4 regions of the uncultured Rummeliibacillus sp. genome follow, and region 3 is predicted to be linked to each of the others. Evidence: riboswitches for the same ligand, from Rfam matches in the RefSeq annotation. Region 3 holds a riboswitch; each other region holds the start of a gene.
What was found. Region 3 has a riboswitch for lysine ahead of Q0977_RS06400 (transporter substrate-binding domain-containing protein). Riboswitches for the same ligand answer to the same signal wherever they lie in the genome.
Positions count from the first base shown of each region.

Region 1: it holds a riboswitch for lysine, as region 3 does, so the genes downstream of both, dapA (4-hydroxy-tetrahydrodipicolinate synthase) here and Q0977_RS06400 (transporter substrate-binding domain-containing protein) in region 3, are expected to answer to the same signal.
Region 2: it holds a riboswitch for lysine, as region 3 does, so the genes downstream of both, Q0977_RS01805 (aspartate kinase) here and Q0977_RS06400 (transporter substrate-binding domain-containing protein) in region 3, are expected to answer to the same signal.
Region 4: it holds a riboswitch for lysine, as region 3 does, so the genes downstream of both, Q0977_RS15750 (amino acid permease) here and Q0977_RS06400 (transporter substrate-binding domain-containing protein) in region 3, are expected to answer to the same signal.

Region 1 covers NZ_CAKQBI010000009.1:85,829-89,046, reverse strand. The annotation lists gene Q0977_RS08160 (cupin domain-containing protein) at 1-202, opposite strand, end outside; gene dapA (4-hydroxy-tetrahydrodipicolinate synthase) at 438-1,331, opposite strand; lysine riboswitch at 1,454-1,633, opposite strand; gene Q0977_RS08150 (hypothetical protein) at 1,790-1,936, shown strand; gene Q0977_RS08145 (NUDIX domain-containing protein) at 1,966-2,526, shown strand; gene Q0977_RS08140 (radical SAM/SPASM domain-containing protein) at 2,829-3,218, shown strand, end outside.
Region 2 covers NZ_CAKQBI010000002.1:26,144-29,361, forward strand. The annotation lists gene Q0977_RS01805 (aspartate kinase) at 1-1,207, opposite strand, end outside; lysine riboswitch at 1,331-1,514, opposite strand; gene uvrC (excinuclease ABC subunit UvrC) at 1,558-3,218, opposite strand, start outside.
Region 3 covers NZ_CAKQBI010000007.1:57,183-60,400, forward strand. The annotation lists gene Q0977_RS06395 (hypothetical protein) at 1-605, shown strand, start outside; lysine riboswitch at 741-925, shown strand; gene Q0977_RS06400 (transporter substrate-binding domain-containing protein) at 1,118-1,972, shown strand; gene Q0977_RS06405 (amino acid ABC transporter permease) at 2,051-2,800, shown strand; gene Q0977_RS06410 (amino acid ABC transporter ATP-binding protein) at 2,824-3,218, shown strand, end outside.
Region 4 covers NZ_CAKQBI010000035.1:7,781-10,998, forward strand. The annotation lists gene Q0977_RS15750 (amino acid permease) at 1-1,238, opposite strand, end outside; lysine riboswitch at 1,343-1,523, opposite strand; gene Q0977_RS15755 (nitric oxide synthase oxygenase) at 1,772-2,830, opposite strand.

The sequences.
Region 1 (3,218 bases), on a different contig from region 3:
TAGCGAAAGGATTCTTTCCATAATCTCTCAACAACATTGACTCATTATTATTCATAGGTGTACTTACTAGTTGAGGCGTAGAAGTTTGTGGGTAGGGCATAGCAACAGGTTGATACCCATGAGGTGATGGATACCAATTATAATAACCCTGGGTTTGTGAATAGCAATGTGTACATGGATACCAATTATAGTTATTTTGCATTTTTATCAATCCTTTTCTTAGGCTTCCATCATCAGTATATTCGTCAATTTGAAAAGTGTGACAGATGTCTGAAGGTGGTAAGTGGCAAGCGATAAAAGGAATGTAAATACAAGAGAATAAGTTTCATCGATGCTTTCGAACTTTGAAACTCCAAATAAAAAACTCACGCTTATCTTATTTGATACGCGTGAGCTTTAATGTTGAATATAAATAATAATAGTAAATGAAGATTTACTTATAATGTTATTTCTTCTTTTTCATCCACTACTTTCAATACTTCTTGTAAAGCGCTTGTCTCTTCGTCATTTAAAGGAATAATAGGTAAGCGAACGCCACCAACTGGGACTCCTTTAATATTCAATGCTGCTTTCACCGGTGATGGGTTTGGAGCGGCAAATAATCCTTTGAAAATTGGTAGAAGCTTACGATGATCTTGAGCAGCTTCTGTTGTATTGCCATTTTTGAATTTTGAAATCATTGCTTGCATTTCGTTGCCAATAATGTGTGATGCAACGGAAATGACACCTGTGGCACCAATTGATAGTGCAGGTAATGTTAAACTGTCATCACCAGAATATACTGCAAAATCTTCGGGTGTTCGGCTAATGGTTTCAGCCATTGCATCTAAGTTACCACTAGCATCTTTAATCGCAACGATATTAGGAATTTGAGCTAGGCGTACAGTTGTATCGACTGCCATATTAATCACGCTGCGGCCAGGAATATTATATAAAATGATTGGCAGTGTTGTTTCTTCAGCGATGGCTTTAAAGTGTTGATATAATCCTTCTTGAGAAGGTTTGTTATAGTAAGGAACGACTAGCATAATTGCATCGACACCAGCATTTTCAGCTTGTTTTGTCAATTCAATTGAAGCACTTGTATTATTAGATCCTGTACCCGCTACAACAGGAACTCTTCCGTCCACTATTCTCACAACAAATTTAAATAATTCTACTTTTTCCTCTGTAGATAGTGTAGGAGATTCACCTGTTGTTCCAGCCACTACAATCCCATCTGTGCCATTTGCGATTAAATGATTTATCAAGTTTTCTGCAGCAGGAAAATCGATTTCACCTTTCTGATCAAATGGTGTCACCATAGCCGTTAAAATTTGTCCAAAATTCATACTTCTCCACATCCTTCATTATTTTATATAAATAAACTAGAGGGAGAAGGGCAATTAGTAAGTTAACGCAAAAAAGCAACAACGAGGCTACGTTGTTGCAGTAGAAACAGTTTCATTTCTGTGCGTATGATAGCCCTCCATATAGATAACTACATGACAGTTCTGTATTTATTCAACAACAGAACCAGCTTCGAGAAAAATGAGGTTCTCTCCACTTCGGCAAATCCCCCTTTTCACAATCATCAACGGATCTCATTATCCTCCAATTGTGTACTAATGGTTTTTGCTCCTCTATCCTTACTTCAAAGAAAATATTGAAATAAGTGAATATTTAATTTAATGGAATGATACCACTTTTTTTACAGGATTGCAATGTCATAAATATTAGTTGTGTTATAACAGGTAATTATAAAATATATAAGACCTTACGATATACTTAGCTAGGGAGGGATATGGGGATGAGAAGAATAGTTGATGAATTAGCAACAACTATTTACGAAGTAGGTAAATGTTTGCTAAAAAGTTTTTCATATTTTATGGCAGGATTTATTTTAGTTAGTATCCTAATTTATAGTATTGTTTGGTTAATAAAATTTTTTGCATAAGGAATTTAATTTCTAAAGGAGGATGCACTATGACAAGAGATGAAAATGAAGATGAATTATGGGATGTTTATGATCAAGATCGTAGACTAACCGGAAGATTACATAGAAGAGGGGATCAAATGGATGAAGGAGACTATCATCTGGTAGTCCATGTCTGTATTTTTAATAGCGAAAATCAGTTATTGATTCAGCAAAGACAGCCTTGGAAAAAAGGGTGGCCAAATATGTGGGATTTATCAGCTGCTGGTTCTGCAGTAGCGGGAGATACTAGTCAAAATGCGGCAGAAAGGGAAGTAAAGGAAGAATTAGGACTAGTTATTAACCTATCAAATGAAAGACCACGATTTACGATAAATTTCCCTAATGGATTTGATGATTATTATATGATTACCCAAGATGTAAACATTGAAGAACTACAATTACAGGAAGAAGAAGTACAGGCTGTTAAATGGGTAGAACAGCAGGAACTAATGCAAATGGTTGAAGATGGAGAGATGGTACCTTACTATTTTTTACACCAAATTTTTGAATTAAAAGAGATTTGGGGCAGTCATAAGAGAAAGGACTTTTCAAGGGGAATCATAAAATAAGATTGGCCTTATTAATAATATCTTGCTTCTGAATTTTGCAAAGTTTTAGCTTGAATCGTTTGAATCTTTCTAATAAATGAAGCATTACTAACATTTAAAACAATTTGGAATTGCTGATATCTAGTTTTATGGTAAGATATTATTAACTGCTCCTAATTTTAATGATGAAGTAGTTTTTACATTAACTGTTCATTTTTATACTTCTAATATCTTGCTATTTTTAAAGAAAAAATAATAGTACATCTTGGGAATAGAAGTGTTAGAAAAAGAATAAAAATGATTGAACAAGGGGGTTGTGAATTTTGGAGAATAACAACAGATATGTACCATCAAAGTTTAATGCATTGTCTAAAACAGATGATGGTGGTGTCATTTTATACAATAGCTATACGGGTGCTATTGTTGATTTTACAGATAAAGAAAAAGCAGAGGTTATGGAGTCCTTAAAAAGGTCTGGTACAGATTCTTTAGATAGTGATGTGAAGAATGCTTTATTCGAAAATGGATTTATCGTTCCAGAAAACGTAGATGAAAAAAGAAGAGCTGAATATTTGCACCAATCGATGCACCGTACTGATATGTTGCACCTTATTCTGATGACAACAGAACAATGTAACTTCCGTTGTACGTATTGTTATGAAACATTTGCACGTGGAAAAATGACAGATGAAACGAAAAACGGCGTAAAAGCT
Region 2 (3,218 bases), on a different contig from region 3:
AAAGACCAAATTCCTCATGTAGTGCATTCGCAGCTTTTAACATATCTTCTTGTGGTACTACAACTGATACTTTTATTTCAGAAGTACTTACCATTTTTACTGGTATACCTTCACGATATAAACGGTCGAACATGGAAGCTGCTACACCTGGATTTGATACCATACCTGATCCTACAATTGAAACTTTTGCTAGTTCGCCTTCGTAATCTATATGATCATATCCAAGGATATCTTTATGTTCAGATAGAACTTGTAATGTATCTTGTAAATTTTCTTTTTTTACTGAAAATGATACAGATGGTTGTGTTCCTTGAATAATCGTTTGAACAATGATATCAACATTGACATGATTTTTTGCTAATGTTGTAAAAATATTAGCTAACGATCCATTATAGGCCTCTTTATAATATACTGTTAAACGAATAATATCCGGTTCAAACGCAACACCACGTACTACTAAATCTTTTTCCACTTCGATTTCCTCCTTCAAGATTGTACCTTCAACATCCTCGTAACTCGAACGAACAGACATAGGAATGTTGTGGTTTTTTGCTACTTCGACAGATCGTGGATGTAAGACACCTGCTCCTAGGTTCGCTAGTTCAAGCATTTCGTCATAAGACAATTCCTTTAACTTTCTAGCACCTTTTACAAATCGTGGATCACTCGTATAAACACCATCAACATCTGTATAAATATCACAACGTTCGGCATTTAACGCTGAAGCAATAGCAACTGCAGTCGTATCTGAACCACCACGTCCAAGCGTAGTAATATTTCCTTCGTCATCTATCCCCTGGAAGCCAGCAACGACAGCCACTTCCCCTGCTTTTAACGCATCATTGACTGCTTTTGGCTTTATGTTCTCGATTCTCGCGTTACTTGGTACATGTTCTGTAACAATACCTGCTTGCCAGCCAGTAAATGATTTTGCCTCGATTCCTAACTTATGTAATGCAATTGATAACAATGAAATCGTCACTTGTTCTCCAGTGGTCAACAATACATCCATTTCCCTCTTTGAAGGTGATTCGGAAATTTCGTGGGCCATATCCACAAGTTGATCCGTTGTTTTACCCATTGCTGATACGACAACGACAATGTCATATCCATTTTTTTTCTCACGCTGAATGCGCTTAGCAACATGCATAATTCTTTCTGTTGTTGCAACGGAAGTTCCGCCAAATTTCACTACTAAAGTACTCATCAAAACGCTCCCCCTACATCAGAATGTGTGGGCGACTTTCACAATGACTTCTAATGAAAAAAGAGCAGCTCTTCACATAAAGTGAATAGGCTGCTCTTAGCATGCACGTTCAAAAGAACATTCATGTGAGATAGCCCTCCAGAATCTATTTTTGACTCTGACAATTCTACATTTCTTCAATGTAGAACCAGCAGCAAGTTGGAATTAGCAAACTTGCAACTTCGGCGGCTTCCCCTTTCACCGACTTTCAAAGAATCTAATCATCCTCCGGTCGGGTACTATTGAAATCCGCGCCTCTATCATCACTAAATCAGTGATTTTTAATTGGTGACACTAAGATACCATATCATTTACTTCCCTTGCAATCGTTTTTCCGAAAAAAAGTCAATTATTGTCTGAGCTAGTTTTTTAGGTACACCAGCTTTTTGCAATTCATCAAAAGTTGCTTTTTTAATCTTATTAATCGATCCAAAATGTTTTAGTAATTGTTGTTTCCTTTTTGGGCCTACTCCTGGAATCTCATCTAAAATAGATGTAATAGCATTTTTTTCATGTAATTGTCTATGGAATGTAATTGCAAATCTATGCACTTCATCTTGGACACGCTGTAATAGATAAAACGCTTCACTAGTTCGTTTTAATGGAATAATCTCAGGCGGATTTCCATAAAGCAATTGAGACGTTTGATGCTTATCATCTTTTGCCAATCCAGCTATTGGTATATCTAGCCCTAGCTCATCTTCCAAAATTTCTCTGGCCACTTCCATCTGACCTTTCCCTCCATCAGTCACCAGTAAGTCTGGAAGTGGTAAACCTTCTTTTAAAACTCTCGAATAACGCCGACGAATAACTTCTCTCATTGCACCATAATCATCATGTGCATTTGCATTTTGGATTTTAAATTTACGGTATTCTTTTTTACTAGGTTTACCATCTATAAAGACAACCATGGCTGAAACAGTATCAGCCCCGAAAATATGCGAGTTATCAAACGCTTCAATTCGTAGTGGAGTAGCAATATTCATCGCATCACCTAGTTGTTCACAAGCACCCACTGTTCTTTGTTCTTGTCTCTCGATTAGTTGGAATTTTTCTGAAATTGCTATTTGAGCATTTTTTGATGCTAGATCAAGCAATTCCTTCTTATTTCCTCTTTGTGGTTGTAACACGTTGATATCTAAGACTTGTTGCAACATATCTCCTTCAATTTCTTTGGGAATAAGAATTTCTTTCGGTTTAATATGTTCCGCCTTTTCATAAAATTGGCCTACAAAAGTTAGAAACTCATCTTCCGGTTCACCATATGAAGGAAATAAAGATACATCTCGTTCAATAAGTTTTCCTTGTCTTACAAAAAATACTTGGACACACATCCATCCCTTATCTACCGCATAGCCAAATACATCTCTATTGGTAAAATCAGTTGTCGTAATTTTTTGTCTTTCCATTACAGACTCGATATGAGCTATTTGATCTCGATATTCTTTTGCACGCTCAAAATCTAGCTGTTCAGAAGCAGCTAACATTTTTTTCTGTAATTCTTCTTTAACCTTTGCGTGGCCACCATTTAAGAAATTCACAATCTCCTGAACCATATCATCGTATACCTTTTTTTCTATATCTTTTATACAAGGGGCTAGGCATTGACCGATATGGTAATACAAGCAAACACGATTAGGAAGGGTTTGGCATTTTCGTAAAGGATATAAGCGATCAAGCAATTTTTTAGTTTCATTTGCTGCATAGACATTTGGATATGGTCCAAAGTATTTGCCTTTGTCTTTTTTAACTTTCCGAACTGTCAATAATCGTGGGTGTTTTTCGTTTGTGATTTTGATATAAGGATATGTTTTATCATCCTTTAACATGATGTTGTATTTTGGATCATGTAATTTTATCAAATTTAGTTCGAGCAAAAAGGCTTCTTTATTTGAGGAAGTTACAATGTATTCGAAATCTTCAATTTCACTAACAAGTCGTTGTGTTTTACCATTATGCGTTCCAGTAAAGT
Region 3 (3,218 bases):
CAGAAGAATTGCCAGAAGAGTTGTTAGAAGAAAGGGCAAAAATATTTTTAGAAGCTATTATTGGCAATATTCATGATAAATATATACTTGAAGATCAACTTCAAGAAGATGAAGATATTGAATTTTTAAATGAAGAAGATTTAACAGAAGAAGAACGTCAATTTTTTGAGGAACTCGAAAAGATGGAAGCAGATGAAGATGAAGGTTTAGATGAAGATGATGAGTTTAACTTTGAACCATTCACAACATTCACGTTTATTCGCCATTATGAAGGAATTCGTATGGATGAATATTCCATCCATGTAAATGTCGGTGTTTATACAGGTGTAATTCGTGATTGCTCGATTATTTTACCTGACGAATCACAATTATTAGCGATGAATATGGAGCCTGTTGTGTCTATAGAAGTAGCTAAAACAATTTTTAAAGAGCATTTACAAATGAAACTAGCACGTACGATAAATTATGAAGACGAAGATGAAGATGTAACTTTATATGGATTAGATTATGTAATGGATTTCCCTCAAAACAGAAGAATAGAAAGAATCGATGCAACTACAGGTGAGGTTTATTACGAATTCTCAGATGTTCTAAGAGAAGGATAATAGTAAATAAATTTATTTGAATGAACAATGGATTTCCGAAAACTATAAATCTTAAAAATAATTAGAAAATAAGAATTGACAGAAAAACACTAGTATTGTAGACTGTTCACAACAAGTAAATACGACCTCACTTATTGGTGAGGTAGAGGCGCGATATTTATTAGTTCTTGGCGGAGTTAGAGAGAGCGGTGAAACCGGGAAGAAGGAAATGTTGCCGAAGTTTGTAATAGATCTCGATATTACATGCTGGGCTTGCAATGAATAATTGTAAGACTGTCTCAATAAGCTACCCTGGTTTATTGAGTTGAGCTATCTCATTTTGGGATAAAAGTGGAGGATTTGGGACTAGATATATTCTGGAACCTGAGTTCAACTCAGGTTCCTTTTATTTTTGTATCGAAGTACCTGTATGGCCAATGAATAATAGAATTGGCTGAACGGGTAGATGCAAAGATTAGACATTTAGCTCTTTTTCTACACATAAGGGAACTGTTTTTAAAGGAGAGGGAAATATGAAAAAGACATGGACATTATTAACTGGTGTTTTATTAATGGCCATCCTTGTATTAGCAGGATGTGGCACAGGCGATTCTAAAAAGTCGGAATCATCAGGAAATGGTGAGGAACAAGATACATTTACAGTAGGTATGGAAGCAGGATATCCACCTTTTAACTGGACACAATCAGACGATTCAAATGGTGGTGTTGCTATTAAAGGAAATGCAGAATTCGCAAACGGCTATGATGTGCAAATTGCGCAAAAAATCGCAGATGGTTTAGGCAAGAAATTAGTTGTTGTGAAAACAGAATGGGATGGTCTTGTACCAGCACTAACTTCTGGGAAAATTGATGCCATTATCGCCGGTATGTCACCAACGAAAGAACGTAAACAAACAATAGATTTCTCAGATATCTACTATAAATCTAATTTAGTAATGGTTGTAAAAAAGGGTAGCAAATATGATGGTGCAACATCAATTACTGATTTCAAAGGTGCGAAGGTGACGGCTCAGTTGAACACTTTCCACTATACAGTTATCGATCAAATTAAAGGCGTTAAAAAACAAACTGCAATGGATAATTTCCCAGCAATGCGCGTTGCACTTGAATCAGGTAAAATTGACGGTTACGTTTCAGAAAAACCTGAAGCTGTTTCAGCAACAGCAGCTAACGACAAGTTTGCAATGGTAGAGTTTACTGAAGGCGAAGGATTTAAAACTTCAGAAGAAGATACAGCAATCGCGGTTGGTTTACAAAAAGATAGTGATTTAACAGATAAGATCAATGAAATCCTTAAAGGAATTTCAGAAGCAGACCGTGAACAAATCATGGATGAAGCGATCAAAAATCAACCAGCAGCTAAATAGTTATATTGAACTTAAAGAGCTACCGATTGTGATTATTGCAATTGGTAGTTCTTGTTATGCTTTTAAGGAGGAGTAATAATGAGCTTAGAATGGTTTATCAATATCATTACAAATAACTGGCCGATGTTCTTAAGAGGCGCTTGGATGACACTGGTTATTTCAACAATCGGGACTATTATTGGCGCATTAATCGGCTTGATTATTGGCGTCATTAATACAATTCCAAAGGGCAATGGTGGAGCTAAAAAGTGGCTCTTGAAAATTATCAATGCTATTTTAACAATTTATGTTGAGTTCTTCCGTGGCACACCTATGATTGTGCAAGCAATGGTCGTTTATTACGGATCAGATTTGTTGTTTGGTATTGATATGAATCGTACTTTTGCAGCAATTTTTATCGTATCGATTAATACAGGCGCTTATATGGCTGAAATTGTTCGTGGTGGGATTATGAGTATTGAACAAGGACAGTTTGAAGCGGCTCGAGCTATAGGGATGAACCATTGGCAAACAATGATTCATGTTGTGTTGCCACAAGTAATGCGCAATATCTTACCTGCAACAGGAAACCAATATGTTATGAATATAAAAGATACGTCTGTATTAAATGTAATTGGTGTGACCGAATTGTACTTCCAAACAAAATCTATTGCAGGAAATAACTTTCGATACTTTGAGTCATTCTTTGTAGCATGTGTGATTTACCTAGTAATGACGATTATTGTTACGCAAATTTTGCGATTCTTTGAACGTAAACTCTCGGGTAATGCAAATTATCAAATGTTAGATGACGCTACATATATCCGTAGACCGGAACAGACGAAATAGAGGTACAAAGGAGAGAAAAAACTATGGAAACCATTATCGATATTCAGCATCTTAGTAAATCCTTTGGTACACATGAAGTATTAAAAGACGTTAATTTTTCTGTTAAAAAAGGTGAAGTAGTATGTGTTATTGGATCATCTGGGTCAGGAAAGTCAACACTTTTGCGTTGCATAAACTTGCTTGAAACACCAAGTGGCGGGGAGATTTTTTATAAAGGTAAAAATATTCTAGCAGATAAGCATAATCTTAATACGTTTAGAACGCATTTAGGAATGGTATTTCAACAATTTAATCTATTTAATAATTGTGACGTATTAAGTAACTGTATCCTTGGGCAAACAAAGGTTTTAAAACGTTCAAAAGAGGAAGCTAAGGAAGTAGCTATGAAATATCTAAAGGTAGTTGGTATGGATCGTTA
Region 4 (3,218 bases), on a different contig from region 3:
GAACGGTATGGTAGTTCAGATAGATCATGTCCTTGTGCAACAAACGCTTTGCGGAAGCGGTAATGGCTCGCTGCAATACCTAACCATGCGATAAACCCACACATCCCCGATGCATTTAATAACCAAATATACACAGTACCTGTCCCAAATAAAGATGCTAAGAAAGATAAACAAGCAACTAATAATGTAGCAATAAGTGCTGCAACTGGTACACCACGTTTGTTTAACTTTTTGAAAATTCTTGGTGCTTTACCTTCCATCGCTAATTCCCACAATGTACGGGATGATGCATATAATCCTGAGTTACCGGCTGATAAAATAGCAGTTAAAATTACTGCATTCATAATTGAAGCTGCAAAAGCAATACCAGCATTTTCAAATACTAAAGTAAATGGGCTAACAGTGACATCATCGCTATTAGCAAGGCGAGCATCTGTATATGGAATCAATAACCCAATAGCTAATATTGCTAGAATATAGAATAACAAAATACGCCAAAAAATTTGTTTTACTGCCTTTGGAATCGTTTTGTCTGGATTTTTTGTTTCCCCAGCAGTAATACCAAGCAACTCAGTTCCTTGGAATGAGAACCCTGCAGCTAAGAAAATACCAAATGTCGCAAAGAAACCTCCGTGGAATGGTGCATCCCCTTTAAAGAAATTCGTAAAACCAACCGGTGCATTTCCACCTAAAATACCGAAAATCATTAAAAAGCTTACGATTAAGAAAATAATAACCGTTGCAACTTTAATAATCGCAAACCAATATTCACTTTCACCAAAACTATTAACAGATAAATAATTTAAGACAAAAATAATTATTAAAAAGGCTGCACTCCATATAAATGAAGGTGTTTCAGGGAACCAATATTTCATAACAATTGAAACAGCTGAAACTTCTGCTGCAATAGTGATGGCCCAGTTATACCAGTAGTTCCATCCTAGAGCAAACCCTAACGATGGATCAATAAATTTTGAAGCATACGTACTAAATGACCCTGATACAGGCATATACGCTGCCATTTCTCCAAGACTAGTCATTAAGAAAAATACCATTATACCGATTAAACCATAAGCCAAAAGCGCACCACCCGGTCCAGCAGCAGCAACAGAATTTCCGCTCGCCAATAACAATCCTGTCCCAATTGTTCCTCCGAGTGAAATCATAGTAACATGACGACTTTTTAGACCTCTATTTAAGCTCTGTTGTTCACTAGAGCTTGTCTCTTTTATACTCATATTTCTCCTCTTTCCGATTTTCATTGCAAGAAAGGTCGGTTTGAAGCAAATAAAAAATACCATCCAAGGAAATTGAGATGGTATATAAACTCCCCATCAACCTTGATAAAGATAGCTCAACACGCCTTTTTAGACGTGACAGTTCTGCACCTTTCGATAGCAGCCCCAGCATTAGCAATAAAAAGCTTACCAACACTTCGGCAATATTCCCTTTTTTAATCGAGTCTGTAATGCTTTTTCATCTCGTCGATCATACTCATGAATATCGCGACCTCTACCTCATCTATTGGATGAGGCATGCAATATATAATTTTAATACGTGTCTATTATAATACAGGGTAAATTCAATAACAAGACGTAAATATACTGGAATTATAATACAACTAAGACAATAATCATTTAATCTACTATCTCTTAAAGATACTAAAGAGTTTTATTTTTACAAAGTATGTGTAAAACATTGTTATATAAATGGAAGAAAGATAAAAAATCGAGCGACAAAACTTCGCTCGATTTTCAATAACTTTTACTAATTAGTAGGGATTCTTTTGATAAGCGTACCCTGGTAGTTTCTTCGTATTATCATATGGCTTGTGGAAAATATGTGTCGTTGCAGGAGATAAAGGAGGGATCAACCATGTCCAATTACCAGTCACATCTCGATTTTCAGACGTTTCATTAACTTCAAAACGTTTAAATTGTTGTGCAGCCGTATGGTGATCAACAATGCTCACACCATCTTCTTTGAAAGAATAAAGTACCGCTACATTAAGTTCTACTAATGCACGATCACGCCATAAACTAGCATTGGAAGATGTATCTAAATCCATTTTTTCAGCAATTATTGGCAACATATTATAACGATCTTTATCAGCTAAATTACGAGCACCAATTTCCGTACCCATATACCATCCGTTAAACGGAGCTGCTGTATATGTAATGCCTCCGATTTCAAACTTCATACTTGAAATGATCGGTACAGCATACCATTTTAAATGTAAATCAACGAACCATTCGAAATTTGGATGTCGCAATTGCACCTCTTTAACATATCTTTGCGGAATTTCAAACAACTGCGGTTTACGATTTTCAACTTGTATCACTATTGGTAATACATCAAATTGTCCGCCTTTTCCTTGCCATCCTAATTTTATACATTCTTTTGTAAAGTCTATCGAACTAGAATCTCCAATTACTGAACCATCATCTTGTTCATAACCAGCATAGCGAATCAATTGATGATTCCATATTCTTACTTTCTGTGATTCAAAGATAGATATAGTCGGTCTTATTTTTCCGTTATTTGTTGCAAATTCTATATGCTCTAAAAGTTTTTCAAAAATTATTTTTTCATCATTTATCCCACGTTGATCTTTCACTTGAAGTGTTTGCCAAAACAATCGCCCAATGCATTTATTACTATTTCGCCAAGCTATTTTTGCACCATAAGCAAGTTCATCTGTCGTATGAGTGTAAACGCCAAACTTCTTAATATCTTGCTTGATGTATTTTAGACGTCGTTCCAGTTGGTCCGTGGGCAATTTGTTTTCTAAATAATACATCTTGATAAAGTCAATTGCCTCATTTAACATCGGCATTAGTGAACCCCCCATTAAAATACTTCAATTAGCTCTATCATAAATGAATTATTATGAAGAAAAAATATGTAGATTACATACCGATTTAAGAAGACTACATTTACCCTTCTTACAGGTTGTTTGCTTAGTATAGGCAAATAATTAAGAATCATTTCTTTTCTTCTAAATCACTGAATTCAACATTTCCATACCTATTCTCTCCGTATAATAAGTAGATATAAATCATAGTATTTTACGAGAATATTATTTTCAATTATGAACATTTCATAAATTTTAATGATAATAATAATTATTACAATATGCAATTATAATTATATTTTATCTATCAACGAGAAGATTCGATAAAAGTAATTAAATCTTCCTATTCGTTTTTTTTTATTTT